2 regions of the Streptomyces sp. NPDC103540 genome follow, and region 2 is predicted to be linked to the other one. Evidence: predicted binding sites of a transcription regulator. Region 2 holds the regulator's gene; the other holds the start of a gene.
The links. Region 2 encodes HrcA, which represses chaperone genes, less so after heat shock. Its sites were predicted from a motif close to TTNGCACTCNGNNNNNCNGAGTGCNAA; they were not measured.
Positions count from the first base shown of each region.

Region 1 (15,794 bases), on a different contig from region 2:
TCAGTGGTCTCAGTCCACGCACGGGACGCCGCCGCCGTCGAGGGAGTCCTTCGGCGCGGAGGGCGCGGAGGGCGCGGAGGGCACGGAGGACGGAGACGGAGGTGAGGGTGGTGCGGTCGGTGACGACGTTGACGGCGGTGACGACGGCGGAGCCGGTGAGGAGGATGCGGCGCCACTCGGTGCACTCTGCGGACGGTGCGGACCGATCTGCTCGGCTATGAGGCGCTTTATCTTCATATCATCTACGACGTTGATGTCCTCCCCATGGTTCCTTGCGAATCCCTCGATGGGGAGTGTCGTGAACCGCACTTTTCCTCCGGACAGGTTCTTCGCCTGCCGCACGAAGGACAAGAGGTCCCACCCCGCGTCCGTCACCACGTCCTGCTTCGCGGTGTCGATCAGCCGGATCAGCTTCGCCGGGTCGGTGAAGGTCCCCGCCTCGTTCAGCTTCTTCGTCGCGCCCGCCAGGAAGGCCTGCTGCCGCTTCGTCCGGTCCAGGTCGCCGCCGTCCAGACCGTGCCGCTGCCGTACGAAGGCCAACGACTGCCGGCCGTTGAGCACCTGCGGACCCGCCGGGAAGTCGGCCCCCGAGTAGCGGTCCTTCACGGCCTTGTTCAGGCACACCGGTACGCCGTCCAGCGCGCCGGCGAGGTGGTAGAAGCCGGCCAGGTTCAGCTCGGCGAAGTGGTCGACCGGTACGCCGAGGAAGGCGCGCACGGTCTCGATCTGCGCCCGACGCCCCGCCTCGCGGCCCTCCCGCTCCAGCTGCCGCCGGTCCGTGACCCCGCGCGCCGACAGCGACCGCTCGGCGGCGGCCTTCGCCAGCCCGTAGGCCTTCTTGATCTTGTCCTTGCCGTGCCCGGGTATGTCCACGAAGTCGTCGCGCGGGATCGAGAACGCCTGTGCCTGCCCGCCGTCGCCCGGTACGTGCAGCAGGATCATGGTGTTGGCGTTGTAGCCGCCGATGTCCGAGCTGCCGGCGTGCAGCTCGTCGAGGACCTCGGCGGGGAGCGGATCGCCGTTCTGGTCGCGGCGGCTGTCCAGGCCGATGAGCAGGATGTTGGTGTCGCCGTGCGCCGACTTCTCGGCCCCCTCCAACGCCTTCGAACTGCCGATGCTCGACGCGAGGTCCCGGTAGACGTACCAGGCGGTGCCGCCCGCCATGACCGTCAGGGCGCAGCCCGTGATCAGCAGGGTGCGGCCGATCCGGCGGGGCGAGGGTCGGCGGCGGCTGGTCTTCCTCGTCTTCCTCCGTTGCGCGCTCATGCCTGTCGATGCTGACGCACCCCCGCTGAAGGAATCCTGAACCGGTCGGGCTCCCGCCATCAGCCCCCGCGGGCCCCCGGCAGCCGCAGCTCCAGCAGCGCGCCGCCGCCCGGGGCCCGGTGGGCCTCGACGTCGCCCCCGTGAGCCCGCGCGATCTCCCGGGCGATGGCCAGGCCCAGCCCGGTCCCGCCGGCGGCCCGGCCCCGGTCCGCGTCGAGGCGTACGAACCGGCCGAACACCCGGTCCCGGTCCGCGGGCGGGATCCCCGGGCCGTCGTCGGTCACCTCCAGCACCGCCAGGCCCTCGCGCGCGGCGGCCCGGACGGTGACCCCGCCGGCCGCGTGCCGCAGGGCGTTGTCCACGAGGTTGGCCAAGGCCCGCTCCAGTCGCGCCGGGTCCCCGTACGCCGGTACGGGCTCGGGCGCGTCCAGCCGGAGCGGGACGCGGGGGGCGGGGCGGCGTGCGGCGTCCTCGGCCGCCAACAGGGCGAGGTCGACCGGCTCCCCGGCGGGGTGGGGGGCGGGCCCGCCGTCGAGGCGGGCCAGCAGGAGCAGGTCGGCGGCGACGCGCTGGAGCCGGTCGGTGTCGGCGAGGGCGGCGGCGACGGCCTCGCGGTCGGGCCGCTCCATCGCCAGGGCCACCTCCAGGCGGGAGCGCACCGCCGCGAGGGGGTTGCGCAGTTCGTGCGAGGCGTCGGCGGTGAACTGCCGCTGCCGGGCGTCGGAACGCTCCAGGCGGTCGAGGGTGTCGTTGACGGTCCGGGCCAGGCGGGCGATCTCGTCGGCGCCGCCCGGATCGGGCACCCGGCGGTCGAGCGCGCTCGCGGTGACGGCGGCCAGGGCGGTGCGGATCGCGGTGACGGGGCGCAGCGCCTGGCCGGTGGCCCACCAGGCCAGGGCGGCGGCGAAGGCGATCAGCGGGGGAGCGCCGGCGCCGAGGCCGAGGGCGAGGGCGCGGCCGGCGTCGTCCACGTCGCCGAGCACGGTCATGCCGTAGACGGTGTACGGCCCCGCGGCCTCCGCCCCCGTGGCCTCCGCCCCCGCGGCCGCCGCACCCCCGGCCGCCGCCCCCGCCCCCGGCCCCGCGCCCTCCGTCGATCCCGTCCCCGTCCCCGTCCCCGTCCCCGGCCCCGCCCCCGGTGCCTCCACCGCCACGACCACCCGCCGCTGGCCGCCCGGGTGCGCGGGCGGCAGGACGGCCGAGCGGGCGTCCGAGCGGGCGTCCGCGCCGGGTTCCGGGCGCGGGGCGTCGAGGTCCGTCGCCCCGGCGGGGTCGCCGCTGGAGGCGACGACCCGGCCGCGCGCGTCCCGTACGAGGACCAGGTCGACCCCGCCGTCGGGCGCGGGCAGCCGCCCGTCCGCCGGCAGGGTGCGGGTGTCGACGCGGGCGGCGACCTTGCGGGCGGCCAGTTCGGTGCGACCGGTGGTGTTGTCGAGGAGGTTGGCGCCGAGCAGCGTGGAGAGCCACAACCCGCCGCCGGCCAGGACGGCGGTCATCGCGAGGGCGGCGGCGACGGCGGCGCGGGCCCGGGTGCTGCTAACCACCGTCGGGCGCCATCCGGTAGCCGGTGCCGTGGACGGTGAGGATGGAGCGGCGGCCGAAGGGCGCGTCGACCTTCTTGCGCAGGGAGGAGACGTAGACCTCGACGATGTTCGGGTCGATGTCGTGCGGGGCGTCCCAGACCTCGTCGAGGATGTCCTGCTTGGCGACGGCCCGGCCGGGGCGCTCCATCAGGCAGGCCAGTACGCCGACCTCGCGCGCCGTCAGTTCGATGTCCCGGTCGCCGCGCCGGCAGCGCCGGTCGTGCGGGTCCAGGAGCAGGTCCCCGGCGCGCAGCACGGCGGGTTCGGGGGTGGCGGCGCGGCGGGCGAGGGCACGCAGGCGGGCGCCGAGGACGACGAAGGAGAAGGGCTTGGTGAGGTAGTCGTCGGCGCCGGCGTCCAGCCCCTCGGCCTCGTCGTGTTCGCCGTCGCGGGCGGTGAGCATCAGGACGGGGGTGGGGTCGCCGTGGGCGCGCATCCGGGTGCAGATCTCGTGGCCGCCGAGGCCGGGCAGCATCAGGTCGAGCAGGACGACGTCGTAGGGGCCGCCGGTGAGGGCCAGTTCGAGGCCGCGGTGGCCGTCGTGGGCGACCTCGACCAGGTGTCCCTCGGCCGACAGGCCCCGTCGCAGGGAGTCGGCCAGGCCTTCTTCGTCTTCGACCACGAGGATGCGCATCGCTCAAGCGTCACACAAGCGGCACAAACCGGGTCGGATGCCCCGGGACGAGTGGGGGCGACGGCCGCCGCGAAAGGGCGGGCGGGGGCGGGATCCGTCCGGCGGCGACACGCGGACGGGGCCGGATCCATGCGGTTGAGGTGGCCGGATTGCGGGCCAAACGGAGTGGGATTGGCACTCCGCTTGACCGAGTGCTAATCGCCGGAATAGTGTCACACCTGGCACTCGCCACCGGTGAGTGCCAACACAGCGACAGGCAGGTCCGGCACCCGCGACGACGGATCGACCTGGTCGCCACCTCAGACAGTTAACCCCGGATCTCCGAAGGGGGAGGTCGGATCGTGACGACCGCCAGCTCCAAGGTTGCCATCAAGCCGCTCGAGGACCGCATCGTGGTCCAGCCGCTCGACGCCGAGCAGACCACGGCCTCCGGCCTGGTCATCCCGGACACCGCGAAGGAGAAGCCCCAGGAGGGCGTCGTCCTCGCGGTCGGTCCGGGTCGCTTCGAGGACGGCCAGCGTCTCCCGCTGGACGTCAACGTCGGCGACATCGTGCTGTACAGCAAGTACGGCGGCACCGAAGTGAAGTACAGCGGCGAGGAGTACCTCGTCCTCTCGGCTCGCGACGTCCTCGCGATCGTCGAGAAGTAAGTCACTTCTCCAGTTTTGCTTTGAGCTGCGCCCCTGGTCACCCTGCTGATGCCGGGCGGCGAGGGGCGTAGTTCGTTTCCAGGCGGTCGCGGTGAGCGGCCGAGGATCGCAACGAGAGGGCGGAACCGCTCCCATGCCGAAGATTCTGAAGTTCGACGAGGACGCCCGCCGCGCCCTCGAGCGCGGCGTCAACAAGCTTGCCGACACGGTCAAGGTGACGATCGGCCCCAAGGGCCGCAACGTCGTCATCGACAAGAAGTTCGGCGCCCCCACCATCACCAACGACGGTGTCACCATCGCCCGCGAGGTCGAGCTGGACGACCCGTACGAGAACCTGGGCGCGCAGCTGGTGAAGGAGGTGGCGACCAAGACCAACGACATCGCGGGTGACGGCACCACCACCGCCACCGTGCTGGCCCAGGCGCTGGTCCGCGAGGGTCTGCGCAACGTCGCCGCCGGCGCCTCCCCGGCCGCCCTGAAGAAGGGCATCGACGCCGCGGTCAAGGCCGTGTCCGAGGAGCTCCTCGCGACCGCCCGCCCGATCGAGGACAAGTCCGACATCGCCGCCGTGGCCGCGCTCTCCGCGCAGGACGCCCAGGTCGGCGAGCTCATCGCCGAGGCGATGGACAAGGTCGGCAAGGACGGTGTCATCACCGTCGAGGAGTCCAACGCCTTCGGCCTGGAGCTGGAGTTCACCGAGGGCATGGCCTTCGACAAGGGCTACCTCTCGCCGTACATGGTCTCCGACCAGGAGCGTATGGAGGCCGTCCTCGACGACCCGTACATCCTGATCAACCAGGGCAAGATCTCCTCCATCCAGGACCTCCTGCCGCTGCTGGAGAAGGTCATCCAGGGTGGCGGCTCCCGCCCGCTGCTGATCATCGCCGAGGACGTCGAGGGCGAGGCGCTCTCCACCCTCGTCGTCAACAAGATCCGCGGCACCTTCAACGCGGTCGCCGTCAAGGCCCCCGGCTTCGGTGACCGTCGCAAGGCGATGCTCCAGGACATGGCCACCCTCACCGGTGCCACCGTCATCGCCGAGGAGGTCGGCCTCAAGCTCGACCAGGCCGGTCTGGACGTGCTGGGCACCGCCCGCCGCGTGACCATCTCCAAGGACGACACCACGATCGTCGACGGTGCCGGCAAGTCCGAGGACGTCCTCGGCCGCGTCAACCAGATCAAGGCCGAGATCGAGTCCACCGACTCGGACTGGGACCGCGAGAAGCTGCAGGAGCGCCTGGCGAAGCTCGCCGGTGGCGTCTGCGTCATCAAGGTCGGCGCCGCCACCGAGGTGGAGCTCAAGGAGAAGAAGCACCGCCTCGAGGACGCCATCTCCGCCACCCGCGCCGCGGTCGAGGAGGGCATCGTCTCCGGCGGTGGCTCCGCGCTCGTCCACGCCGTCAAGGTCCTGGAGGGCAACCTCGACCTCACCGGCGACGAGGGCACCGGCGTCTCCGTGGTCCGTCGCGCCGCGGTCGAGCCGCTGCGCTGGATCGCCGAGAACGCGGGCCTCGAGGGCTACGTCATCACCTCGAAGGTCGCCGAGCTCGACAAGGGCCAGGGCTTCAACGCCGCCACCGGCGAGTACGGCGACCTGGTCAAGGCCGGCGTCATCGACCCGGTCAAGGTCACGCGCTCCGCGCTGGAGAACGCCGCTTCCATCGCCTCCCTGCTGCTCACGACCGAGACCCTGGTCGTCGAGAAGCCGGCCGAGGAAGAGGCCGACGCCGGTCACGGCCACGGTCACGGCCACAGCCACTGATCGCGCCCCGCGCCGAGAAGGCCCCGTTCCGCAGCACGCGGAACGGGGCCTTCCCCGTATCGGGACCCGTTGGCCGGGACCCGTTGTCCGGGTCCCGTGTCGGGACCCGGGACCGGGACTCAGGTCCCGTAGGGCATTCCGGACCCGCCCATCTGTCGTTGCAGGGCTCCGGGGTTGTAGTGCCACCAGCCCTCGACGATCTGTCCGTCCAGGCACCGGAAGGTCGTGGTCCCGGACATCTCGTACGTCCTGCCGGTCGGCGCGACCCCCATGAACTCTCCCTTGTGGGTGCCGCGCCAGTTCCACACCGTCGTGACCATGTCGCCCTCGGCCACCTGGGCGACCGGTTCGAAGGTCATGTCGAAGGCGGCGCGCCAGATCTCCATGTCGGAGCGCATACCCTCGCGTCCGATGACGGTGGACTCCTCCTTGCTCACGTCGTGGTCGATGTAGTTCGCCGCGAAGCACTCGTCGAGGACGCCCATGTTCCCGGCCATGGCGGCTTCTTTGAACACCCGTTCGCAGAGCTGCTTGTTGAGGTGCTGGTCGCGGACCACGTCCAGGTTCATGAACGTCGGCATCCCCTCGCAGAGGGCCACCATCTCCTGGAACATCCGGTCCGTCTCGGGCAGCCGGGAGTTCTGCATGGCCGCCTCGTACGAGGCGAACTCCACCATGTCCACGTAGTGGTTCCGGGCCTCGCGGTCCTGGCCGATCATCGTGTGCGTGGCGGTGCGCCTGCCGCTGCTCTGCTGCGCCCAGCGGTCGATGAGCGCGTTCATCTCATCGAACCGCGTCGTTTCGTAATCGATCATCTGTACGAATGTCATCGCGTCGCCTCCCGCTGGAGATGAGACATGTCCAGTTTAGGGAGGAAAGACCCGTTCGGCCGTGTCGATCAGGCGTCGACGGAGGCTTACCGGCGGGTCACGAACGCTACTGCGGCCCGTACTTGCGCCCCGTGCGGGACGACACCCCGCCCAGCAGCGCGCGCGGCGTCAGCTTCACCACGCCCATCAACGCCTTGTAGCGCGGGTCCGGGATCGAGACCGTCCGGCCGCGCGCCAGGTCGGCCAGCGCCGCCGCCACCAGCTTGTCGGCGTCCAGCCACATCCAGCCGGGGATGTTGTCGGTGCCCATGCCCGCGCGCTGGTGGAACTCGGTGCGCACGAAGCCGGGGCACAGCGCCATCAGCCGTACGCCGGAACCCGCCAGGTCCTTGGCCGCGCCCTGCGTGAACTGCACGACCCAGGCCTTGCTGGCCCCGTAGGTGCCGCGCGGCACGAAGGCCGCCACCGAGGCCACGTTCACGACCCCGCCGCGGCCGCGCTCGCGCATCGAGGCCGTCGCCGCCGAGGTCAGCCGCAGCACCGCCTCGACGTGCACCTTCACCATGGCCAGCTCGTCGGCCATGGAGACTTCCAGGTAGCGGCCCTTGTTGCCGAAGCCGGCGTTGTTGACCAGCAGGTCCACCGGGTGCGTCCGGTCGCCCAGCCGGGTCTCGACCGCCGCGATCCCGGCGTCGGTGGAGAGGTCGGCGGTCAGCACCTCGGCCTCGATGCCGTGCCGGTCGTGCAGTTCGGTGGCCTGCTCGGCCAGTCGCCCGCTGTCGCGGGCCACCAGTACGAGGTTGTGCCCCTGGGCGGCGAGCCGGCGGGCGAAGGCGGCGCCGATGCCCGCCGTGGATCCCGTAATCAACGCAGTCGTCATAGGCGCAACCTAGCCGCCCGCGTCAGCGCGCGTGCCTGCGCAGGTACGTCCGTACGGTCTCGTGTGCGGCCGGCTCCATGGCGTCACCGGCGGCCAGCGTCCGGGGCAGCAGCGCCCGCTCGGTGGTGAAGGCCCGGAACCAGAACGCCACCGACACCTCGTGGTCCGGCCGGCTCAGCACCTCGACGGTGTCGCCGGGGGAGACCTCGCCCTCCTCGACGACCCGCAGGTACGCCCCCGGGCGGACCGCCTCGGTGAACCGCCGGACCCAGCGCGGCTGGTCCAGCGCGCCCTGGAAGGTCCGGCAGGGGATGCGCGCGGAGGCCACCTCCAGCACGAGGTCCGCGCCGACCCGCCAGCGCTCGCCGAGCAGCGCCCCGTTGAGGTCGATCCCCGAGGTCGTGAAGTTCTCGCCGAAGATCCCGCCGGGCAGTTCGCGCCCCAGCTCGGCCTCCCACCAGTCGAGGTCCTCGCGGGCGTACGCGTACACGGCCTGGTCGTCACCGCCGTGGTGGCGGTTGTCGCAGACGGCGTCGCCGACCAGCCCGCTGCCCAGGCCGGTCGCCTTCGGACCCGGGGCCCGGACGGCGACCGGCCCCGGAACCGGCCGCTTGCCGATGCCGGTCCGGCCGCCCACCGCGTCGGTGTAGTCGGCGACCGTCGCGCGGCCGATGTTCACGGAGATCAGGTGCATGGCGCCACGCTAACCGAAGCCCCCCAAAGCGGGCAGCCGCATATGCGCGGAACCGTCAAAGCCGGGCTTATGCTCGAAGGGTGATCGAGGCACGTCATCTCCGGGTTCTGCGCGCTGTCGCCGGGACCGGATCCTTCTCCGCCGCGGCCCGCGAGCTCGGCTGCACCCAGCCCGCCGTCTCCCAGCAGATGAAGGCACTGGAACAGTCCGCCGGCACCCCGCTGCTGATCCGCACCGGCCGCGAGATGCGGCTCACCCAGGCGGGCGAGGCGCTCGTGCGGCACGCCGCCGGGATCCTGGCCGGGCTGACCGCCGCCGAGGAGGAGGTCGCGGCCATCGCCGGGCTGCGCGCGGGCCGCGTCCGCCTGGTCTCCTTCCCCAGCGGCAGTTCCACCCTGGTGCCCACCGCCCTCGCGGCGATGCGCGCCGCGCACCCGGGCACCCGGATCTCCCTGGTGGAGGCCGAACCGCCGAGGTCGGTGGAGATGCTGCGCGAGGGCGACTGCGATCTCGCCCTGGCCTTCCGCTACGCGGGGGACGGCGCCGGTTCGGGCGCGGGGGCCGCAGAGTGGGAGGACCTGGTGGTGACCCCGCTGCTGACCGACCGGCTCGTCGGGCTGGTCCCCGAGGGGCACCGGCTGGCGGGCGCGGAGCGGGTGGGCATGGCGGAGCTGGCCGACGAGCCCTGGATCGCGGGCTGCCCGCGCTGTCGCCGGCACCTGGTGGAGGTGTGCGAGGGGGTCGGGTTCACCCCGCGGATCGACTTCGCCACCGACGACTACCCGGCCGTGGTCGGGCTGGTCGGGGCGGGCCTGGGCGTCGCGGTGCTGCCGGAGCTGGCGGTGGAGTCCGTACGGGCGAAGGGCGTGAGCGCCCTGGCGGTGGAGCCGGCCGTGGAGCGGGAGATCGTGGCGCTGACCCTGCCCGACCTGGCGCGCGTACCGGCGGTGGCGGCGACCCTGGGCGAGCTGGTGCGGGCCGCCGCGCGGTGACCCGCGCCCCGCGCGGCGGACCCGGTGGGGCCTGCCGCGCGGGGGCGGGCGCGATCGTGAGGAGAAACGTTCCTTCTGGTGGGTGTCGTCGTCGGTCAGCGCGGAGCGATCGGGGTGATCGTTCCGGCGGCGGGGATCAGGCGGTGGCGCGCGCGGCCCATCAGTTCCTCGCGTTCGTCCTCGGTCAGTCCGCCCCACACCCCGTAGGGCTCGCGGACGGCGAGGGCGTGCGCGGCGCATTCCGAGCGCACCGGGCATCTCATGCAGACCTCTTTAGCCGAGGCCTCGCGCGCGCTCCTGGCCGCGCCCCGCTCGCCCTCCGGGTGGAAGAAGAGGGAGCTGTCGACTCCTCGGCAGGCTGCCAGCAGCTGCCAGTCCCAGAGGTCGGCGTTCGGTCCGGGGAGGCGGGAGAAATCTGCCATTGCTAGTCCTCTTGGTGCCGGTACTGAGACGGATACGGTCCATGTCTCCACACCTACTGTCGTAGTAGATGTAAATATGACTCATTCGGAATCTAGCCTCAGACACATGCCAAACGGAAGGAAAGCCGCCAAATAGGGCATAGCTCCAGATGGAGGACAGATGAGCTGCGCCTCCCGTGTCGTGATCGCTTCCTCACGTAGGGTGCTGAAGGTGTCCGTCCGACCCGTAACTCTTTCGAGTGACCATCGTTGAGAGTGCGAAGGCGGTTGAACCAAGAAGTTCCCGGACAGGTGTCCGAGGGCATCGACCGCACAGGTGACGATACGTACCAGCCTGGAGGCTCAAGGTGACGCGCATCAGCAGCTGCGGAGGGCGGTCATGACTTCCGTCCTCGTCTGCGACGACTCCCCGCTTGCCCGAGAGGCGCTCCGTCGCGCGGTTGCCACCGTGCCCGGCGTCGAGCGTGTGACGACGGCTGCCAACGGCGAGGAAGTCCTCCGCCGCTGGGGTGCCGACCGATCCGATCTGATTCTGATGGATGTCCGGATGCCCGGCCTCGGTGGCGTCGAGACGGTGCGCCGCCTCCTGTCCGCCGACCCGGGCGCCCGCATCATCATGCTGACGGTCGCCGAGGACCTGGACGGCGTGGCCCTCGCGGTCGCCGCCGGCGCCCGCGGATACCTGCACAAGGACGCCTCGCGCGCCGAACTGCGGGCCACGGTCACCCAGGCGCTCGCCGACCCGACCTGGAGGCTGGCGCCGCGCCGGCTGCGCTCGGCGGAGATGGGCGCCGCGCCCACGCTCACCGCGCGCGAGATCCAGGTCCTGGAGGGCATGAGCCACGGCCGGTCCAACGCGGAGATCGGGCGCGAGCTCTTCCTCTCCGAGGACACGGTCAAGACGCACGCCCGCCGGTTGTTCAAGAAGCTCGGCGCCTCGGACCGGGCCCACGCCGTGGCGCTCGGCTTCCGCTGGGGCCTCGTCCGCTGACGGCGGGCCCGCGGGCCGACCGCCACGGGCGCTCCCGGCCCCCCGTCCGCCGTCGGCGGACGGGGCCGGCGCACCACCCCGCCGCACCCGGTGTGCGGCCGGGGGTTGGCGGGGCGCGTTCCGGGGGACGTGTCGCTTCGGGCGCGATGCCGCATCCTTGAGGTGTGCCGCATTCTTGGAGAGGTCGGGTCCCGGGGGTCGATTCCTCGGGGACGACGATTCGGGCCGAGCGGAGGGGAGGGCGCACATGACGAGTTCCGGCGCACCCGCTCATAACGCTTCGACGCACAACACGGACCACGGTGCCGCGAATGCTCCGGCGCCAAGGCACCATGGATTGATGCGCGACGACGAGGCCCTGGGGTCCCCCGCGGCCACAGGCCCCACCGGTTCCGCCAAGGGCGGCAGTGCCGGCGGCGTCAGCGCGCTCGTACGCCGGGCCGTGGAGGGCGACGAGCAGGCCACGCACGACCTGCTGGCGTTCGTGCACCCGCTCGCCATCCGCTACTGCCGCACCCGCCTGTCCCGCCTTCCGGGTGACGCTCGTCACTTCGTGGAGGACCTGGCGCAGGAGGTGTGCGTCGCCGTCCTGATGGCGCTGCCCCGCTACCGCGACACCGGGCGCCCCTTCGAGGCGTTCGTCTTCGCCATCGCCGCGCACAAGGTCGCCGACCTCCAGAGGGCCGCCATGCGGCACCCGGGGAGCACGGCCGTGCCGTCCGACGAGATGCCCGAGCGCCCCGACGACTCGCTCGGGCCGGAGGAGCGGGCGCTGCTCAGCAGTGACGCCGCCTGGGCCAAGAAGCTGCTCGCCAACCTGCCCGAGAACCAGCGCGAGCTGCTGGTGCTGCGGGTGGCCGTCGGGCTGACCGCCGAGGAGACCGGGCAGATGCTCGGGATGTCGCCGGGCGCGGTGCGGGTCGCGCAGCACCGGGCGCTGAGTCGACTGCGGGCGCTCGCCGAGCAGTAGGCGCTCCGCAGGCCCGGATCCTCGTAGGAACCCACGAAACTTCTGCTTGACCTTGGTCGTGGAATGAGACGCGTCGGGATCCCGTTAGCATGGACATCCGCGCTGAGCAAGACCATTTGGGAAGGTGTCATGACCGCCGACGGAGTGCCCGACAAATTCGCCACGCTCGGACTGACCTACGACGACGTGCTGCTGCTGCCGGGCGCGTCGGACATGGCTCCCGACGAGATCGACACCTCTTCCCTCATCTCGCGCAACGTCCGCGTCAACGTGCCGCTGCTGTCCGCGGCCATGGACAAGGTCACCGAGTCCCGCATGGCCATCGCGATGGCCCGCCAGGGCGGCGTCGGCGTCCTGCACCGCAACCTCTCCATCGCCGACCAGGCCAACCAGGTCGACCTGGTCAAGCGCTCCGAGTCCGGCATGGTCACCGACCCGATCACGGTGCACCCGGACGCGACGCTGCGCGAGGCCGACGAGCTGTGCGCGAAGTTCCGCATCTCCGGCGTCCCGGTCACCGACCCGGCGGGCAAGCTGCTCGGCATCGTCACCAACCGCGACATGGCCTTCGAGTCGGACCGCAGCCGCCAGGTGCGCGAGGTCATGACCCCGATGCCGCTGGTCACGGGCAAGGTCGGCATCTCCGGCGTCGACGCCATGGAGCTGCTGCGCCGCCACAAGATCGAGAAGCTGCCGCTGGTCGACGACTCGGGCGTCCTCAAGGGCCTCATCACGGTCAAGGACTTCGTCAAGGCCGAGAAGTACCCGAACGCCGCCAAGGACAAGGACGGCCGGCTCCTGGTCGGCGCCGCCGTCGGCGTCGCGGGCGACGCGTACGAGCGCGCCCAGGCCCTGATCGAGGCGGGCGCCGACTTCATCGTCGTCGACACCGCCCACGGCCACTCCCGGCTGGTCGGCGACATGGTCGCCAAGATCAAGTCGAACTCCGGCGTGGACGTCATCGGCGGCAACGTCGCCACCCGCGACGGCGCCCAGGCCCTGATCGACGCCGGCTGCGACGGCATCAAGGTCGGCGTCGGCCCCGGCTCCATCTGCACCACCCGCGTCGTCGCCGGCATCGGCGTCCCGCAGGTCACCGCCATCTACGAGGCCTCCCTCGCGGCCAAGGCGGCCGGTGTCCCGGTCATCGGCGACGGCGGCCTCCAGTACTCCGGCGACATCGCCAAGGCCCTCGTGGCCGGCGCCGACACGGTGATGCTCGGCTCGCTGCTCGCGGGCTGCGAGGAGTCCCCGGGCGAGCTGCTGTTCATCAACGGCAAGCAGTTCAAGTCCTACCGCGGCATGGGCTCGCTCGGCGCGATGCAGTCCCGCGGCGACCAGCGCTCCTTCTCCAAGGACCGCTACTTCCAGGAGGGCGTGGGCGGCGACGACAAGCTGATCCCCGAGGGCATCGAGGGCCAGGTCCCCTACCGCGGCCCGCTCTCCGCGGTCGTGCACCAGCTCGTCGGCGGCCTGCGCCAGTCGATGTTCTACGTCGGCGGCCGGACCGTGCCCGAGCTCCAGGAGCACGGCCGCTTCGTCCGCATCACCTCGGCGGGCCTCAAGGAGAGCCACCCGCACGACATCCAGATGACGGTGGAAGCGCCGAACTACAGCCGCAAGGGCTGAACCGCGTGATCGTCGAAGGGGCGGACCCGGCCGGGTCCGCCCCTTCGACGCGTCCGGACGCGCCGGGCCGCGGGCCGAGGTCACGCGCCGGGGCCGTCCGTACAGCGGTCACCGGGACGCGGGCGCCCGACGTTCGGGGATACTGGACGGGCAGACCCAGAGGAAAGGCCACCACACGTGACTGAGATCGAGATCGGGCGCGGCAAGCGCGGCCGCCGGGCGTACGCCTTCGACGACATCGCCATCGTCCCCAGCCGGCGTACGCGGGACCCGAAGGAGGTCTCGATCGCCTGGCAGATCGACGCGTACCGCTTCGAGCTCCCCTTCCTGGCCGCCCCCATGGACTCCGTGGTCTCCCCGCAGACCGCGATCCGCATCGGCGAGCTCGGCGGCCTCGGCGTGCTGAACCTCGAAGGTCTGTGGACCCGTTACGAGGACCCGCAGCCGCTCCTCGACGAGATCGCCGAGCTGGACGAGGCGACCGCGACCCGCCGCCTCCAGGAGATCTACTCCGCGCCGATCCAGGCCGACCTGATCCGGCAGCGGATCAAGGAGGTGCGCGACTCCGGCGTCGTGACCGCCGCCGCGCTCTCCCCGCAGCGGACCGCCGAGTTCTCCAAGGCCGTCGTCGACGCGGGCGTGGACATCTTCGTCATCCGCGGCACCACCGTGTCGGCGGAGCACGTCTCCGGCGCCGCCGAGCCGCTGAACCTCAAGCAGTTCATCTACGAGCTCGACGTCCCGGTCATCGTCGGCGGCTGCGCCACCTACACGGCGGCCCTGCACCTGATGCGCACCGGCGCGGCCGGTGTCCTCGTCGGCTTCGGCGGCGGCGCCGCGCACACCACGCGCAACGTGCTCGGCATCCAGGTCCCGATGGCCACGGCCGTCGCGGACGTGGCCGCGGCCCGCCGCGACTACATGGACGAGTCCGGCGGCCGCTACGTGCACGTCATCGCCGACGGCGGCGTGGGCTGGTCCGGCGACATCCCGAAGGCCGTCGCCTGCGGCGCCGACGCCGTGATGATGGGCTCCCCGCTGGCCCGTGCCACCGACGCGCCCGGCAAGGGCAACCACTGGGGCATGGAGGCCGTCCACGAGGACGTGCCGCGCGGCAAGAAGGTCGACCTGGGCACCGTCGGCACCACCGAGGAGATCCTCACCGGTCCGTCGCACACCCCCGACGGCTCGATGAACTTCTTCGGCGCGCTGCGCCGCTCGATGGCCACCACCGGCTACAGCGAGCTCAAGGAGTTCCAGCGCGTCGAGGTCACCGTCGCGGACTCGCAGCACAGCCGCTGACCGCGTTCGGCCCGTACGGGTGAAGGGCCCGGCCCCCGCGAGGGGGTCGGGCCCTTCGGCGTGCCGGGGGGAGGTCAGCCCTCGCCGCGGCGGCGCCTGCGCAGCTGCCGTCCCCACAGGAAGGCGGCCCCGCCCGTCGCGAGCGCCATGATGGTGATCGCGACCCAATCCGGGCCCTCGGGGCTCAGCTCCGGGTCGGTCTCGGCGAGGACGGCGATGCCGGTGAACCCGCCCACGAGGACGGTGATCGTGCCCAGCAGCCAGATCAGGGCGGTGAGGGCCCCGCTGCGCGGCGGTTGCGGGCGGGTCGCGGGCTCCGTCCGCTCCGGGCGGGGGATGCGGGACTGCTCGCGGGGCGGCATGGGGACCACGACGGCGGGCGGGACCCCGGCGTCGAGGGGGGCCAGTTCGGCGGCGGTGATGCCGTGGAGGGTCGGTTCGATCGCGAGGGTGAGACCGTCGTGGCCGACCAGGTGGCGCCCGCCGTCCGGGAAGGCGTACACCAGGGAGCATTCGGCGTAGCGGATGGTGATCCGCCGGTCGGCCGTGGTCATGCTGACGCCGTCGTGCGCGACGAGGAGCGCCGTGCCGCGGTCCTCCAGGGAGGTGTAGCGCCGGCCGCTGACGAGGTCGGTGGAGGCGGTGGGGGCGGCGGTCAGGCCCGCCCAGTCCAGGCCCCGGCCGGGGACCTGCACCAGGGCGTCGGCCCACACCTCGCGGGCGATCCGCCGCAGGTCGGCGACGGTGACGGCCTCGATCGCGGCGCGGGCCTCGGCGTCGCTCCGCGCGGGGTGGCGCAGCAGCAGGTTCATGGCCTCGCCGGGCAGGGACGCGAGGGCGGCGTCCGGGCTGTCGAAGCGGGCGAGCGCGGTCGCCCGTACGGACTCCAGGTCGGCCTGGGGGATGGTGCCGGCGCGGAGCGCGGCGAGGACGTCGACGAAGGCGCCGACCATGGCGTCCTGTTGGCGCGGCAGGGCGTCGGCGTAGGCGGTGACGGTCGCGAAGTCGCCGTCGCGGGGGTGGTACTCGGCGCCGGCGGTGTAGGAGTAGCCGCCCTTCTGGCGCAGTGCCCGGAAGAGCTCCTTGTTCAGCAGGTCGGTGAACAGGGAGCCGGCGGTGGAGCGGGGGATCACGGCGGTGAGGACGGCGGCGCCGTCGTCGCCCCGGAACCAGGCGGGGGTGGTGGGCA
Region 1 is NZ_JBVJMA010000012.1:140,662-156,455, reverse strand. Features, by position in the region: gene ACZ6ZI_RS27685 (LCP family protein) at 10-1,266, opposite strand; gene ACZ6ZI_RS27680 (HAMP domain-containing sensor histidine kinase) at 1,326-2,810, opposite strand; gene ACZ6ZI_RS27675 (response regulator transcription factor) at 2,803-3,483, opposite strand; gene groES (co-chaperone GroES) at 3,825-4,133, shown strand; gene groL (chaperonin GroEL) at 4,267-5,895, shown strand; gene ACZ6ZI_RS27660 (ester cyclase) at 6,015-6,710, opposite strand; gene ACZ6ZI_RS27655 (SDR family NAD(P)-dependent oxidoreductase) at 6,832-7,605, opposite strand; gene ACZ6ZI_RS27650 (MOSC domain-containing protein) at 7,628-8,299, opposite strand; gene ACZ6ZI_RS27645 (LysR family transcriptional regulator) at 8,380-9,291, shown strand; gene ACZ6ZI_RS27640 (WhiB family transcriptional regulator) at 9,387-9,713, opposite strand; gene ACZ6ZI_RS27635 (response regulator transcription factor) at 10,093-10,704, shown strand; gene ACZ6ZI_RS27630 (sigma-70 family RNA polymerase sigma factor) at 11,045-11,674, shown strand; gene guaB (IMP dehydrogenase) at 11,804-13,303, shown strand; gene ACZ6ZI_RS27620 (GuaB3 family IMP dehydrogenase-related protein) at 13,481-14,605, shown strand; gene ACZ6ZI_RS27615 (M16 family metallopeptidase) at 14,680-15,794, opposite strand, start outside.
Region 1: a site for HrcA is predicted at 3,655-3,681, ahead of groES (co-chaperone GroES). Genes of this name have one in related genera too.

Region 2 (15,794 bases):
CCGGACTGGAGCTACGTGCAGTGCGCGGTCGGCCAGGGGGACGCCGCCGTGCTGGCCGTCGCCCCCGGGACGGCCGTCGTGGTCGACGCCGGACCGGACCCGCGACCGGTGGACGCCTGCCTGCGGTCCCTCGGGGTCCACCGGGTGCCGCTGCTCCTGCTGACGCACTTCCACGCCGACCACGTCGGAGGACTCGCGGGCGTGTTGAGGGGCCGGTCGGTGGGTGTGATTCAAACCACCACGGTGGAGGAGCCGCCGGAGCGCGCGCGGGCCGTCCGGCGGGCGGCGGCCGCCGCCGGGGTGCCCGTCGTACCCGCGCTCGCGGGCGAGCGCCGGCAGGTCGGCAGGCTCGGGTGGGAGGTGCTGTGGCCGAGGGGGTCCGGGCCGGCGCCGCGCGGGCCCAACGACGCGAGCGTGGCCCTGCTGGTCCGCACGTCGGGGGTGACGCTGCTGCTCCTCGGCGACCTCGAACCGCCTTCCCAACAGGCCCTTCTGCAAAGCCATCCCGAGCTGGGGCCGGTGGACGTCCTGAAGGTCGCCCACCACGGATCGGCCCACCAGGACCCCGGTCTCCAGGACCGGATCCGACCCCGGATCGCGATCGTTCCCGTCGGCGCCGGCAACCGCTACGGGCATCCCGCGCCGAGCACCGTCGGCCGGTTGCGGGAGCGGGGGACGACGGTGCTGCGCACCGACCGGGACGGTTCCGTGGCGGTCGCCGGGAGCGGCGCGGGGATGCGTGCGTTCCCGGCCGGCCGGCGTCGCCGGCGGCCCGGGCATACCGGGCGCGACCATTCTGTTTGCCCCCAACCCGACAGCATGATCGAATGCGTCTTCGCCAGAGCGGTCCAAGTCCACACAGCACGGGGGTGCATCAGCCATGTTCGGTCGCCGACGGGGGATGGAGACGGTCGGAAGTGCCGGTTCACAGACATCCGCCACTCTGACGTTGCCGCCCACGGCGAAGCTGTTGAGCTGTCGGGTCCTCGACACGGTCCACCAGCCGGTCCGACAGGCGAAGTTCGAGGTGACGGACCCGATCGGCAGACGGGTCGTCAGCGGGGAGACGGACCCGTACGGCGGGTTCACCGCCGCCGTGCCGGAGGGGGAGTACCGGCTGTCCGTCACCGCCGAGGGCTACGCGCCGTTCCACGGGGCGACGCTCGTCGGGGACCCGGCGCAGCCCGGGACCGCCGAGATCATCCTGGACGCGGTGGAGCCGCCGAGGCTGCCGGCGCCCGGCCACTGGGAGCTGGACCCGACGCACTCGTCGATCGCCTTCTCCGCCCGGCACATCGGGTTCGCCCGGATCCACGGCCGGTTCACGACCTTCGCCGGCGCGGTCCGCATCGCGGAGCGGATGGAGGACTCCTCCATGCACGTGATCATCGACGCGGCGAGCATCGACACCGGTCTGCGGATGCGGGACGACCACCTGCGCTCCGCCGACTTCCTGGACGCGGCCCGCCACCCCACGGTGGAGTTCTACAGTGAGCGGTTCATCCACCGCAGCGGCAGCCGGTGGGCGGTCGCGGGGGCCCTCACCCTGCACGGCGTCAGCCGTTCCGTCACCCTGGACACCCAGTACCTGGGGCACGGCACGGGCCTGGAGGGCGAACCGAGGGCGGCCTGCCGGGCCACGGCGGAACTGCACCGCGAGGACTTCACGCTGAACTGGCAGTCGATCCTGGCCCACGGCGTCGCGGCGATCGGCTCCAGCGTCGACGTGACGCTCGACGTGCAGATCGTCCACAAGGCGTAGGACGCGGGCCGCGGGCGAGGGCCCGGCCCGGTCGGGGCCGGGCGGTGGTCTACGGGGCTTCCAGCCAGCCCTCGTACTCGGCGGCGAGGTCGTCCAGGGCGCCGGTGTCGAGCCGTTCCCTCGGGTCCTCCACGACGACCAGCCACTGGGCGTCCTCGGCGTCGTCCTCGCCGGCGAGGGCGTCGCGGACCAGCTGGGGTTCCTCGGGCAGGCCGAAGCGGTCGACGGCCTCCTGGGCCACCTCTTCGGCGGCGTCGCGGTCGGGCAGGACCAGTACATGTCGCACGTTCACCCGACCATTCTCGGGCACCGGGCGCGGGGGACTGTCGGTGCGTCGTGGGATGCTGGGGGCGATGGCCACCAGGAAGAACTCCACCGACGATCTCCTCGCCCCGATCACCCTCGCGGTGGGGCAGGAGGACCTGCTCCTCGACCGTGCGGTGCGCGAGGTGGTGACGGCCGCGCGCGCGGCCGACGCCGACACCGATGTGCGCGACCTCACCTCCGATCAGCTCCAGCCCGGCACGCTGGCCGAGCTGACGAGCCCCTCGCTGTTCTCCGAGCGCAAGGTCCTGATCGTGCGCGGCGCGCAGGACCTGGGCGCGGAGACGGTCAAGGAGCTCAAGGCCTACCTCGCCGATCCGTACGAGGAGATCGCGCTGGTCCTCCTGCACGCCGGTGGGGTCAAGGGCAAGGCGGTCCTGGACGCCGCGCGCAAGGCGGGTGCCCGCGAGGTGGCCTGCCCGAAGATGACGAAGGCCGCGGACCGACTGTCGTTCGTGCGGGGCGAGTTCCGGACGCTGGGTCGTTCCGCGACCCCCGACGCCTGCCAGAACCTGGTCGACGCCATCGGCAGCGACCTGCGGGAGCTGGCGAGCGCGGTGGCGCAGCTGTGCGCGGATGTCGAGGGCACCATCGACGAGGCCGTCGTGGGCCGCTACTACACCGGGCGGGCCGAGGCCTCCAGCTTCACGGTCGCCGACCGGGCCGTCGAGGGGCGCGCGGCCGAGGCCCTCGAAGCGTTGCGCTGGTCCCTGTCGACGGGCGTGGCACCGGTCCTGATCACCAGCGCCCTGGCCCAGGCGGTGCGGGCGATCGGCAAGCTCGCCTCCGCGCCGCGCGGGGCCCGTCCCGGTGATCTCGCCCGGGACCTCGGCATGCCGCCGTGGAAGATCGACCGGGTCCGGCAGCAGATGCGGGGCTGGTCCGCGGACGCCGTCTCGGACGCCCTGCGCGCGGTGGCGCTGGCGGACGCGGGGGTCAAGGGCGGGGGCGACGACCCCGAGTACGCCCTGGAGAAGGCCGTCGTGGCGGTGGCCCGCGCGGCCCGCCCCCAACGCCGCTGAGGCGGCCCCGCAGCGCCCCGTAGCGCCCGTACGCCCGTCACGGGTCCCGTCCCGGACCCGTCCCCCGGCAGGGTCCCGTCCCGGACCCGCCGCCCGGCGCGGTCCCGCCCCCGCCCCTCGCCTCGTGGCCGGGTCTTCCGTACCGCTCCCGGCTCCGTGCCGTCCCCGTGCGGTCCCGTGCCGTGCCGTGCGCGGGTGCCGGTCGGGCGGCGCGGGCATGACGAAGGCCCCGGCTCCTCCCTGGGGAAGGGAGGGGCCGGGGCCTTCGACCACTGCTGGTGTGCGCCGCACCCGCGTGGCGAACGCAGGCCGCGTGCGGCGCGGGGGCCGGTCCGGAGCGGGAGAGAGGGCCCGCTGGGTCCTTACCGGCGATTCACATCAGGAGCTCAGCCCTGGAGGGTGGCAACCTTGGAGGCCAGCGCCGACTTCTTGTTGGCGGCGGCGTTCTTGTGGATGACACCCTTCGAGACAGCCTTGTCGAGCGCACGCGCGGCGGCGCGGGAAGCCACGGTGGCCTTCTCGACGTCACCGGCGAGGACGGCCTCGCGGGCCTTGCGGATCGCGGTCTTGAGCGAGGACTTGACGGCCTTGTTGCGCAGGCGCGCCTTCTCGTTCGTCTTGTTCCGCTTGATCTGGGACTTGATGTTCGCCACGAAAGAGCCTTTTCAGGTTCAGAGTTTGATCTTCGGATTGTGTCCCGACAGCTGAGAGGGCATACGAGACACAGCTGCCCAGGCTACCAGGCGCGCTCCGACCGGCCCAAACCGAGCGCACTGCCCCGTCCATGGGACCATGGGAGTCTGCGTATCGATCCGAAGGATCCGATCAGGACCGACCGACGCGACCGACCGACGCTTCCGACTGCGACCGAGAATCAGGACACTGCGTGCCCGCGATCCCCAGCCACGTGCCCGAGCCGAGCCGTACCGACCCGGCTCTGATCCGCAACTTCTGCATCATCGCGCACATCGACCACGGCAAGTCGACCCTCGCCGACCGGATGCTCCAGCTCACCGGTGTCGTCGACCAGCGGCAGATGCGTGCCCAGTACCTCGACCGCATGGACATCGAGCGTGAGCGCGGCATCACGATCAAGTCGCAGGCTGTCCGTCTGCCCTGGGCGCCCACGACGGGCGAGGGCCAGGGCAACACGCACATCCTGAACATGATCGACACCCCGGGTCACGTCGACTTCACCTACGAGGTCTCGCGCTCCCTCGCGGCGTGCGAGGGCACGATCCTCCTCGTCGACGCCGCCCAGGGCATCGAGGCCCAGACCCTCGCCAACCTGTACCTGGCGATGGAGAACGACCTCGCGATCGTCCCCGTCCTCAACAAGATCGACCTGCCGGCCGCCCAGCCGGAGAAGTTCGCCGAGGAGCTGGCGAACCTGGTCGGCTGCCAGCCCGAGGACGTGCTGCGCGTCTCCGCCAAGACGGGCATGGGCGTCGACGCCCTGCTCGACAAGGTCGTCGCGACCGTTCCGGCCCCGGTCGGCGTCAAGGACGCCCCCGCCCGCGCGATGATCTTCGACTCGGTCTACGACTCCTACCGCGGCGTGGTCACCTACGTCCGTGTGGTCGACGGCCAGCTCAACAAGCGCGAGCGCATCCGCATGATGTCCACCGGCGCCACGCACGAGCTGCTGGAGATCGGCGTCTCCTCCCCGGAGATGACCCCGGCCGACGGCATCGGCGTCGGCGAGGTGGGCTACATCATCACCGGCGTGAAGGACGTCCGTCAGTCCAAGGTCGGTGACACGATCACCAGCCTGCACAACGGCGCGACCGAGGCCCTCGGCGGCTACAAGGACCCGAAGCCCATGGTCTTCTCGGGCCTGTACCCGCTGGACGGATCGGACTACCCGGACCTGCGCGAGGCCCTGGACAAGCTCCAGCTCAACGACGCCGCGCTCGTCTACGAGCCGGAGACCTCCGCGGCCCTCGGCTTCGGCTTCCGCGTCGGCTTCCTCGGCCTGCTGCACCTGGACGTGGTCCGCGAGCGCCTGGAGCGCGAGTTCGGCCTCGACCTCATCGCGACCGCGCCCAACGTGGTCTACCGGGTGGTGCTGGAGGACGGCAAGGAGGTCACCGTCACCAACCCGAGCGAGTTCCCCGAGGGCAAGATCTCGGACGTGTTCGAGCCGGTCGTCCGCGCCACCGTGCTCGCCCCGACCGAGTTCATCGGCGCCATCATGGAGCTCTGCCAGCAGCGTCGCGGCACCCTGCTCGGCATGGACTACCTCTCCGAGGACCGCGTCGAGATCCGCTACACCCTGCCTCTCGCGGAGATCGTCTTCGACTTCTTCGACCAGCTGAAGTCCAAGACGCGCGGCTACGCCTCGCTGGACTACGAGCCCACCGGCGAGCAGTCCTCCAGCCTGGTCAAGGTCGACATCCTGCTGCACGGCGACAAGGTCGACGCCTTCTCCGCCGTCTGCCACAAGGACGCCGCCTACGCCTACGGCGTGCGCCTGGTCGCCAAGCTGCGCGAGCTCATCCCGCGGCAGGCCTTCGAGGTGCCGGTCCAGGCCGCGATCGGCTCCCGCGTCATCGCCCGCGAGACCATCCGCGCCATCCGCAAGGACGTCCTCGCCAAGTGCTACGGCGGTGACATCTCCCGCAAGCGGAAGCTGCTGGAGAAGCAGAAGGAGGGCAAGAAGCGGATGAAGATGGTCGGCTCCGTGGAGGTCCCGCAGGAGGCCTTCATCGCCGTCCTGTCCAGCGACGAGTCGACCGGCAAGAAGAAGTAGCGCCGACACCGGGGAGGGGGCCCAGCCCCCGTCCGGTGTCACGCGGAAGGGCCCCCGTGCGTACGCGCGAGGGCCCTTTTCGTTATGAACCGGCCGCTCGGGGAGTCTTACGCGTCGGGCACGCGGCCTCTAGTCTGATCACTGCTCGATGGTTACTCGCCAGTTAAGAAATCCGCCCGTCTGAAAACCCTGCCTGCCCAAGCGCCCCACGCCCACGCCCCGTCGCGTGGACCGGTCCGGAGGATGTCGTGAGCGACACACAGACCATGATCGAGAACCGTCCGCCCACCGTGGCGGCCCTCTTCCTTGACCGCGTCGCCGCCACCCCCAACGGCGAGGCCTACCGCTTCCCGGTGCCGGCCGGACCGGAGGGCGGCCCCGAGGAGTGGAAGTCGCTCAGCTGGGGCCAGGCCGCCGACCGCGTGTTCGCGATCGCCGCCGGACTGGTCTCGCTGGGCCTGGGTTCGGAGGAGCGCGTCGCGCTCGCCTCCAACACCCGCGTCGAGTGGATCCTCTGCGACCTGGGCGTGATGTGCGCGGGCGGTGCCGTCACCACGATCTACCCGAGCACCAACGCCGACGAGTCGGCGTTCATCCTCGCCGACTCCGAGAGCCGGGTGCTGATCGCCGAGGACGCCGCCCAGCTGGCCAAGGCCCGGGAGCGGCGCGCCGACCTGCCGAACCTGATCCACGTCGTGGTCATCGACGGGGCCGGCGTCGAGCCCGAGGCCGGCGACCCCGAGGGCTGGGTGCTGACCCTGGCCGAGCTGGAGGCGCGCGGCAAGGAGCACCTCGCCAAGCACCCCGAGGCCGTCAGGGAGCGGATCGCGGCCATCACCGCCGACCAGCTCGCCACCCTCATCTACACCTCCGGCACCACCGGCCGCCCCAAGGGCGTACGCCTGCCGCACGACAACTGGTCGTACATGGCCAAGGCCACCGTGGCCACCGGCCTGATCACCAAGGACGACATCCAGTACCTGTGGCTGCCGCTGGCCCACGTCTTCGGCAAGGTGCTCACCTCCGGCCAGATCGAGGTCGGTCACGTCACCGCCGTCGACGGCCGCATCGACAAGATCATCGAGAACCTGCCGGTCGTCCAGCCCACCTACATGGCGGCCGTCCCGCGCATCTTCGAGAAGGTCTACAACGGCGTGGCCGCCAAGGCCCGCGCCGGCGGCGGCGCCAAGTACAAGATCTTCAAGTGGTCGGTGGGCGTCGCCCGCGAGTACGCCAAGGTCACCCAGGACAACTACCGCCGCACCGGCCGCGCCACCGCGCCCCTCGGCCTCAGCACCAAGCACAAGGTCGCCGACGCGCTCGTCTACTCCAAGCTCCGCGACGCCTTCGGCGGCAACCTGCGCGCCGCCGTCTCCGGCGCCTCCGCCCTCGCCCCCGAGATCGGCTTCTTCTTCTCCGGCGCGGGCATCCACATCCTGGAGGGCTACGGACTCACCGAGTCGAGCGCCGCCTCCTTCGTCAACCCCGGCGAGGCCTACCGCACCGGCACCGTCGGCAAGCCGCTCCCCGGCACCGAGGTGCGCATCGCCGACGACGGCGAGGTCCTGCTCCGCGGCCCCGGCATCATGCAGGGCTACCACCGTCAGCCCGACAAGACCTCCGAGGTCCTGGAGAGCGACGGCTGGCTGCACACCGGCGACATCGGGGAGCTGTCGCCCGACGGCTACCTGCGCATCACCGACCGCAAGAAGGACCTGATCAAGACCTCGGGCGGCAAGTACGTCGCCCCGGCCGAGATCGAGGGCCAGTTCAAGGCGATCTGCCCGTTCGTGTCGACGATCGTCGTCCACGGCGCCGACCGGAACTTCTGCTCGGCCCTCATCGCCCTCGACGAGCCCGCGATCCTGGGCTGGGCCGCCGAGAACGGGCTGGAGGGCAGGACGTACGCGCAGGTCCTGGCCGCCCCCGAGACCAACCGTCTCGTCGAGACCTACGTCCAGACCCTCAACGAGGGCCTCCAGCGTTGGCAGACGGTCAAGAAGTTCCGCATCCTGCCGCGCGACCTGGATGTGGAGCACGGCGACCTCACGCCCAGCCTCAAGCTGAAGCGGCCCGTCGTCGAGCGCGAGTTCAAGCACCTCATCGAGGAGATGTACGAGGGCTCCCGCGAGGCGTAAACGACCATGGGGCAGTGCGGGACAATGGCCACATGCCTTCCGCACTGCCCGACGGTGACCCCATGCCCGAAGACGGCTCGCTGCCCGCGCACGCCCTCACCGGCGCCCCGGACCGGCCGCTCGGGTTCTACCTGCACGTCCCGTACTGCGCCACCCGCTGCGGGTACTGCGACTTCAACACCTACACCGCCACCGAGCTGCGCGGCACCGGCGGCGTCCTCGCCTCCCGCGAGAACTACGCCGACACCCTGATCGACGAGGTCCGCCTGGCCCGCAAGGTGCTCGGCGACGACCCGAGGTCCGTGCGCACGGTCTTCGTCGGCGGCGGCACGCCCACCCTGCTGCCCGCCGCCGACCTCGTCCGCATGCTCGCGGCCATCCGCGAGGAGTTCGGCCTCGCCGAGGACGCCGAGATCACCACCGAGGCCAACCCGGAGTCGGTGGACCCGCGCTACCTCGCCGAACTGCGCGCCGGCGGGTTCAACCGGGTCTCCTTCGGCATGCAGAGCGCCAAACGGCACGTGCTGAAGGTCCTCGACCGCACCCACACCCCGGGCCGCCCCGAGGCCTGCGTGGCCGAGGCCCGCGCCGCCGGCTTCGAGCACGTCAACCTGGACCTGATCTACGGCACCCCCGGCGAGTCCGACGACGACTGGCGGGCCTCCCTGGACGCCGCGCTGGGCGCCGGGCCCGACCACGTCAGCGCGTACGCCCTGATCGTCGAGGAGGGCACCCAGCTGGCCCGGCGGATCCGCCGCGGCGAGGTCCCGATGACCGACGACGACGTCCACGCCGACCGGTACCTGATCGCCGACTCCGTCATGGCGGAGGCCGGCTACCACTGGTACGAGGTGTCGAACTGGGCGACCTCCGAGGCCGGCCGGTGCCTGCACAACGAGCTGTACTGGCGCGGCGCCGACTGGTGGGGCGCCGGGCCCGGCGCGCACTCCCACGTCGGCGGCGTGCGGTGGTGGAACGTCAAGCACCCCGGCGCCTACGCGGCCGCGCTGGCCGAGGGCCGCTCCCCGGGCGCGGGGCGCGAACTGCTCTCCGCCGAGGACCGGCGCGTCGAGCGGATCCTGCTGGAGCTGCGGCTGGTCGACGGCGTCCCGCTGTCGCTGCTCGCCCCCGCCGGGCTCCGCGCCGCCGCGAAGGCCCTGGCCGACGGGCTGCTGGAACCCACCCCCTACGACGCGGGGCGGGCGGTGCTGACCCTGCGCGGGCGACTGCTGGCCGACGCCGTGGTGCGGGACCTGGTCGACTGACCCGGCCGCCCGCCCGCCCGCCCGCCCCGCGGCGCGGGCGGCGCCGGCAACGGGCGGCAGCGGCCCCGTGCGGGCCTCGGCGCCCTCGCGGCCGAGCCCGGCGCGGCCGGCGCGCTGACGGGCCGCGCGGGCCCCGTGCGGGGCCTCAGGACGTGACGTGGTCGATGAGGTGCTCCACCGCGCCGAGCAGGGTGGGCTCCAGGTCCTTGTACGAGGTCACGCGGGACAGGATGTGCTGCCAGGCGGCCCCGGTGTTCTCCGGCCAGCCGAGCGCCGCGCAGACGCCCGTCTTCCAGTCCCGGCCGCGCGGCACGGTCGGCCACGCCGGGATGCCGAGCGCGGACGGCTTCACCGCCTGCCACACGTCCACGTACGGGTGACCGACGATCAGCACGTCCGGGGAGGTCACCGCCGCCGCGATGCGGGACTCCTTCGAGCCCGGCACCAGGTGGTCCACCAGGACCCCCAGCCGGGCGTCCGGGGCCGGGCCGAACTCCGCCACCACCGCCGGGAGGTCGTCGACGCCCTCCAGGTACTCCACGACCACGCCCTCGATCCGCAGGTCGTCGCCCCAGACCCGCTCGACCAGCTCGGCGTCGTGCCGGCCCTCCACGTAGATCCGCCCGGCCCGGGCCACCCGGGCCCGGGCGCCCGGCACCGCCAGCGAACCCGACGCCGTGCGCGCGGGAGCGGCCGGCGCCCGCCCGGGGCGGGTCAGCGTCACCACCGCGCCCTCCAGCAGGAAGCCGCGCGGCTCCAGCGGGAACACCCGCCGCTTGCCGAAGCGGTCCTCCAGGGTCACCGTGCCCGCCTCGCAGGCCACCACCGCGCCGCAGAAGTCCGTACCGGCCACCTCCACCACCAGGTCGGGGTCGGCGGGAACCTCGGGAACGGCCTTGGGCCGCTTCCACTGCGGGGTCAGATCGGGGGAGTACTCGCGCATCCGGCCGACCCTAGGAGAGCCGCCGCGCTCAGGGGCCCGACACGCCGAACAGGGCCGCCAGAGTGTCGCGTTGCTCACGTACGAAGTCCGCCCCGACCACCGCGCCGTGACCCGGTACGTACCGCGCGTCCGGTCCGCCGAGCGACAACAGCCGGTCCATCGCGGCCGGCCACTGCCCCGGGACCGCGTCCCGACCGGCCTGGGGCTCGCCCGACTCCTCGACCAGGTCCCCGCAGAACACCGTCTCGCGCTCGCCCGGCACGAAGACGGCCAGGTCGTGCCACGAGTGCGCCGGACCCACGTTGGCCAGCAGCACCTGCACCCCGCCCAGGTCCAGCGTCCACTCGCCCGACACGAGGTGCCGGGGCGCCCGTACGAGCTCCACGGACTCCGCCGCCTCCGCCGGGTCCAGGCCATGGCGCACCGCGCTCGCGCGCAGCTCCTCGCGGCCCGTGGGGGTCCCCAGCAGCCGGTCCAGCCCGACCGCGCCGTAGGACTCCGCGCCGGCGAACGCGGGCGCGCCCAGCACGTGGTCGAAATGTCCGTGGGTGAATGCGACATGGGTCACGCGCCCGCCGGTCAGCCGCTCCGCCTCGGCCCGTAGCCCGGCCCCCTCGCGTACACACGATCCGGGGTCGATCAGGAGCGTCGCCCCGTCCCCCACCACCAGTCCCACGGTGCAGTCCCACACCGGCAGACGCCTGCGGCCGACCCGTCCGGTCAACCGTTCCCAGCCGGCCTCTTCCCATCGCACGTCCATGGCGTGACGCTACCCTGGCGGGCCACCCTTGCCCGCGGCGTACCACCCGGCCGTACACTGACCGGGGGATCTCTGGCACTCGCACGCGCAGAGTGCCAACGAAGACCGGAGAACCCAGCGGCGCCTCGCCACGGCCGCCCGACCGACGACCGACCCGCATCCGGAGGTGTGCGCGATGCTCAGTGAACGCAGGCTCGAAGTGCTGCGCGCCATCGTCCAGGACTACGTCGGGACGGAGGAGCCCGTCGGCTCCAAGGCCCTCACCGAGCGCCACCGCCTCGGCGTCTCGCCCGCCACCGTGCGCAACGACATGGCCGTGCTGGAGGAGGAGGGCTACATCGCCCAGCCCCACACGAGCGCCGGTCGCATCCCCACGGACAAGGGCTACCGCCTCTTCGTCGACAGGCTGGCGGGCGTCAAGCCGCTGTCGACGCCCGAGCGTCGGGCCATCCAGAACTTCCTCGACGGCGCCGTCGACCTCGACGACGTGGTCGGCCGCACGGTGCGCCTGCTCGCGCAGCTCACCCGCCAGGTCGCCGTCGTCCAGTACCCGTCCCTGACCCGCTCCACCGTCCGTCACGTCGAGCTGCTGTCGCTGTCCCCGGCCCGGCTGATGCTCGTGCTGATCACGGACACCGGGCGGGTCGAGCAGCGGCTCGTCGACACCCAGACGCCGTTCGCCGACACCTCGCTCGCCGACCTGCGGGCGCGGCTGAACTCCCGGGTCGTCGGCCGCCGGTTCACCGATGTGCCGCAGCTCGTGCAGGACCTTCCGGAGTCGTTCGAGATCGACGACCGGGCGACCGTCAAGGCCGTCCTGGCGACCCTCCTCGAAACGCTGGCCGAGGAGGCGGAGGAGCGGCTGATGATCGGCGGCACCGCCAACCTCACTCGCTTCGGACATGATTTTCCCTTGACCATCAGGCCCGTGCTCGAAGCGCTGGAGGAGCACGTGGTGCTCCTGAAGCTGCTGGGCGAGGCCGGTGAGTCGGGGATGGCCGTACGGATCGGTCACGAGAACGCCTACGAGGGGCTCAACTCCACGTCGGTCGTCTCCGTCGGCTACGGTTCGGGCGGCGAGGCAGTCGCCAAACTCGGCGTGGTCGGACCGACCCGCATGGACTACCCCGGAACGATGGGAGCGGTACGCGCAGTGGCACGTTACGTCGGACAGATCCTGGCGGAGTCGTAAGTGGCCACGGACTACTACGCCGTTCTCGGCGTGCGCCGCGACGCATCCCAGGACGAGATCAAGAAGGCCTTCCGGCGGCTCGCGCGCGAGCTGCACCCGGACGTGAACCCCGATCCCAAGACGCAAGAGCGCTTCAAGGAGATCAACGCGGCCTACGAGGTCCTCTCGGACCCGCAGAAGAAGCAGGTCTACGACCTCGGCGGCGACCCGCTGTCCTCCTCGGGCGGCGGCGGTGGCGCCGGCGGCTTCGGCCAGGGCGGCTTCGGCAACTTCTCCGACATCATGGACGCCTTCTTCGGCCAGGCCTCGCAGCGCGGCCCGCGCTCGCGCACCCGCCGCGGCCAGGACGCCATGATCCGCCTCGACCTGGAGCTGGACGAGGCCGCCTTCGGCACGACCAAGGACATCCAGGTCGACACGGCCGTCGTCTGCACCACCTGCTCCGGTGAGGGCGCCGCTCCCGGCACCTCGGCGCAGACGTGCGACATGTGCCGCGGTCGCGGTGAGGTCTCGCAGGTCACCCGGTCCTTCCTGGGCCAGGTCATGACCTCGCGCCCCTGCCCGCAGTGCCAGGGCTTCGGCACCGTGGTCCCGACCCCGTGCCCCGAGTGCGCGGGCGACGGCCGGGTCCGCTCCCGCCGCAACCTGACGGTCAAGATCCCCGCCGGCGTCGAGAACGGCACCCGGATCCAGCTCGCGGGCGAGGGCGAGGTCGGCCCCGGCGGCGGTCCCGCCGGCGACCTGTACGTCGAGATCCACGAGCTGCCGCACCCGACCTTCCAGCGGCGCGGGGACGACCTGCACTGCACGGTCACCATCCCGATGACGGCGGCGGCCCTGGGCACCAAGTGCCCGCTGGAGACGCTGGACGGCATGGAGGAGATCGACATCCGCCCGGGCACCCAGTCCGGCCAGGCGATCCCGCTGCACGGCCGCGGCGTCACGCACCTGCGCGGCGGCGGGCGCGGCGACCTGATCGTCCACGTCGAGGTCACCACCCCCGGCAAGCTGGACTCCCAGCAGGAGGAACTGCTGCGCCAGCTCGCCAAGCTGCGGGGCGAGGAGCGGCCGATGGGCCAGTTCGCGCCCGGCCAGCAGGGGCTGTTCAGCCGCCTGAAGGACGCCTTCAACGGCCGCTGAGCCGTACTCCCGCGCCCTGCGTCGTACGAGCCCGGTCCGGACCTCCCGGACCGGGCTCGCGCGCGTTCGGGACGGCTCCGGGAGGGCGGGCGCCGGGCGGGTGCGCGGGGGCTCCCCAGGGTGCTTCCCGGTGGTCCCCCGGACGGTCGCGAGCGGGTCGCGGAGCGGTCGGAACGCGGTCGGGAGCCGGTCGCGGGCCGTCGGGGGAGGGGCGTCGGAAACGCCGGACGGGGCGGACTATGCCAGGCGAATGCCGTGATTCGGCCCCGTGAGCGGGACATGGCACGATGCAGTCCATGTCCTTGGCAGCGAACGGTCTCCACCCGTACCCGATCGTGCAGGCCCCCATGGCGGGCGGCGCCTCCTGCCCCCCGCTCGCGGCGGCCGTGTCCGAGGCCGGAGGGCTGGGCTTCCTCGCCGGCGGGTACAAGACCGCCGACGGCATGTACCAGGAGATCAAACAGACCCGGGGCCTGACCCGCCGCCCCTTCGGCGTGAACCTCTTCATGCCGCAGACCGGCCACGTCGACCAGGCGGCCGTCGAGGCGTACCGCGGACAGCTCGCCGGCGAGGCCGGCTGGTACGAGGTCTCCCTCGCCGAAGAGGACATCATCGGCACCTGCGACGACGGCTACGAGGCCAAGCTCGCCATCCTCGTCGAGGACCCGGTCCCCGTCGTCTCCTTCACCTTCGGCTGCCCCGCCCCCGCCGTACTGGAACGCCTGCGCAGAGCCGGTACGCGCACCATCGTCACCGTGACCTCCGTCGACGAGGCCCGCGCCGCACAGGCCGCGGGCGCCGACGGCCTGTGCGTCCAGGGCGTGGAGGCGGGCGGCCACCAGGGCACCCACCGCGACGACCCCGAGACGGACGGCACCGCCGGCGTCGGCCTGCTCGCCCTGCTGCCGCAGGTGCGCGAGGCCGTGGCCCTCCCGCTGATCGCGGCGGGCGGACTGATGCGCGGCGCCCAGCTCGCCGCGGTCCTCGCCGCCGGCGCGGAGGCGGCGCAGCTCGGCACGGCCTTCCTGCCCTGCCCCGAGTCCGGCGCGCACCCCCTGCACAAGAAGGCCCTGACCGACCCGATGTTCCCGCACACGGAACTCACCCGGGCCTTCTCGGGGCGCCCCGCGCGCGGCCTCGTCAACCGCTTCGTGCGCGAGCACGGACCCTACGCGCCCGCGGCCTACCCGCAGCTCCACCACATGACCTCCGGGCTGCGCAAGGCGGCCGCGGCGGCCGGGGACGCGCAGGGCATGGCCCTGTGGGCGGGGCAGGGGCACCGGCTGGCGCGCACGCTGCCCGCCGGACAGTTGGTGGAGGTGCTCGCGGCCGAACTGGCCGAGGCGCGGCGCGTGGTGCAGGCCACGCAGATGAGGAGCGAGTCATGACGGCCCCCGTGTTCGTGGTCGAAGAGGTCCCCGCGGGGCCGCGGTTCGTGTTGGAGGGCCCCGAGGGCCGGCACGCCGTGTCGGTGAAGCGGCTCGCGCCCGGCGAGGCGGTGGTGCTCACCGACGGGCGGGGCGCCTGGGCGGAGGCCGTCGTCGCGGCGGCGGAGGGCAAGGACCGGCTGGTCGTCGACGTCTCCGCGGTGTCGCGCGAGGAGGAGCCCGCCGTACGGATCACGGTGGTGCAGGCGCTGCCCAAGGGCGACCGGGGCGAGGTGGCCGTCGAGACCATGACGGAGACCGGCGTCGACGCGATCGTGCCCTGGCAGGCCTCCCGGTGCATCACCCAGTGGCGCGGCGAACGCGGGGCGAAGTCCCTGGCCAAATGGCGTGCCACGGCAAGGGAGTCGGGCAAGCAGTCCCGCCGGGTGCGGTTCCCGGAGGTGGCCGAGGCGCTGTCCACGAAGCAGGTGGCGGCGCTCCTCGCGGGGGCCGATCTGGCGATGGTCCTGCACGAGGACCGGGACACCCCCTCGCAGGCGCTGGCGACGGCCGAACTTCCCGAGAAGGGCTCGGTGGTGCTGGTGGTCGGCCCGGAGGGCGGGGTGTCGCCCGAGGAACTGGCCGTCTTCGCGGAGGCCGGGGCCCGGCCGTACCGGCTGGGCCGCTCGGTGCTGCGTACGTCGACGGCCGGTACGGCGGCCGCGGCGGTGCTGCTGGCGCGCACGGGGCGCTGGGCGTAGGCCCGGAGCCCCGCTCCCGGACCGCCGCCGTCCGCTCCCGGGCCGTCCGCGACCCCGGGCCGGGCCGATACGATGCCCGGACCGATCACGATCACGGGAGGCGCGGCCATGGCCGGGGAACCTCAGGCGGATTGCCTGTTCTGCAAGATCGTCGCGGGGACCATCCCCGCGACGGTGGTCCGGGAGACCGAGACGACGGTCGCCTTCCGGGACATCAACCCGCAGGCGCCGACGCACGTCCTGGTCATCCCCAAGGCGCACTACAAGGACGCCGCCTCCCTGGCCGCCGCCGAGCCGGCCGTCGCCGCCGACATACTGCGCGAGGCCGGGGCGGTCGCCGCCGACGAGAAGATCGACGACCACGGCTA
Region 2 is NZ_JBVJMA010000001.1:641,738-657,531, reverse strand. Features, by position in the region: partial or broken gene ACZ6ZI_RS02965 (ComEC/Rec2 family competence protein) at 1-762, shown strand, start outside; gene ACZ6ZI_RS02960 (YceI family protein) at 881-1,762, shown strand; gene ACZ6ZI_RS02955 (hypothetical protein) at 1,812-2,054, opposite strand; gene holA (DNA polymerase III subunit delta) at 2,116-3,108, shown strand; gene rpsT (30S ribosomal protein S20) at 3,495-3,761, opposite strand; gene lepA (translation elongation factor 4) at 3,995-5,860, shown strand; gene ACZ6ZI_RS02935 (AMP-dependent synthetase/ligase) at 6,109-7,998, shown strand; gene hemW (radical SAM family heme chaperone HemW) at 8,031-9,263, shown strand; gene ACZ6ZI_RS02925 (DUF3097 domain-containing protein) at 9,409-10,206, opposite strand; gene ACZ6ZI_RS02920 (MBL fold metallo-hydrolase) at 10,235-10,966, opposite strand; gene hrcA (heat-inducible transcriptional repressor HrcA) at 11,142-12,158, shown strand; gene dnaJ (molecular chaperone DnaJ) at 12,159-13,298, shown strand; gene ACZ6ZI_RS02905 (nitronate monooxygenase) at 13,595-14,686, shown strand; gene ACZ6ZI_RS02900 (16S rRNA (uracil(1498)-N(3))-methyltransferase) at 14,683-15,426, shown strand; gene ACZ6ZI_RS02895 (histidine triad nucleotide-binding protein) at 15,535-15,794, shown strand, end outside.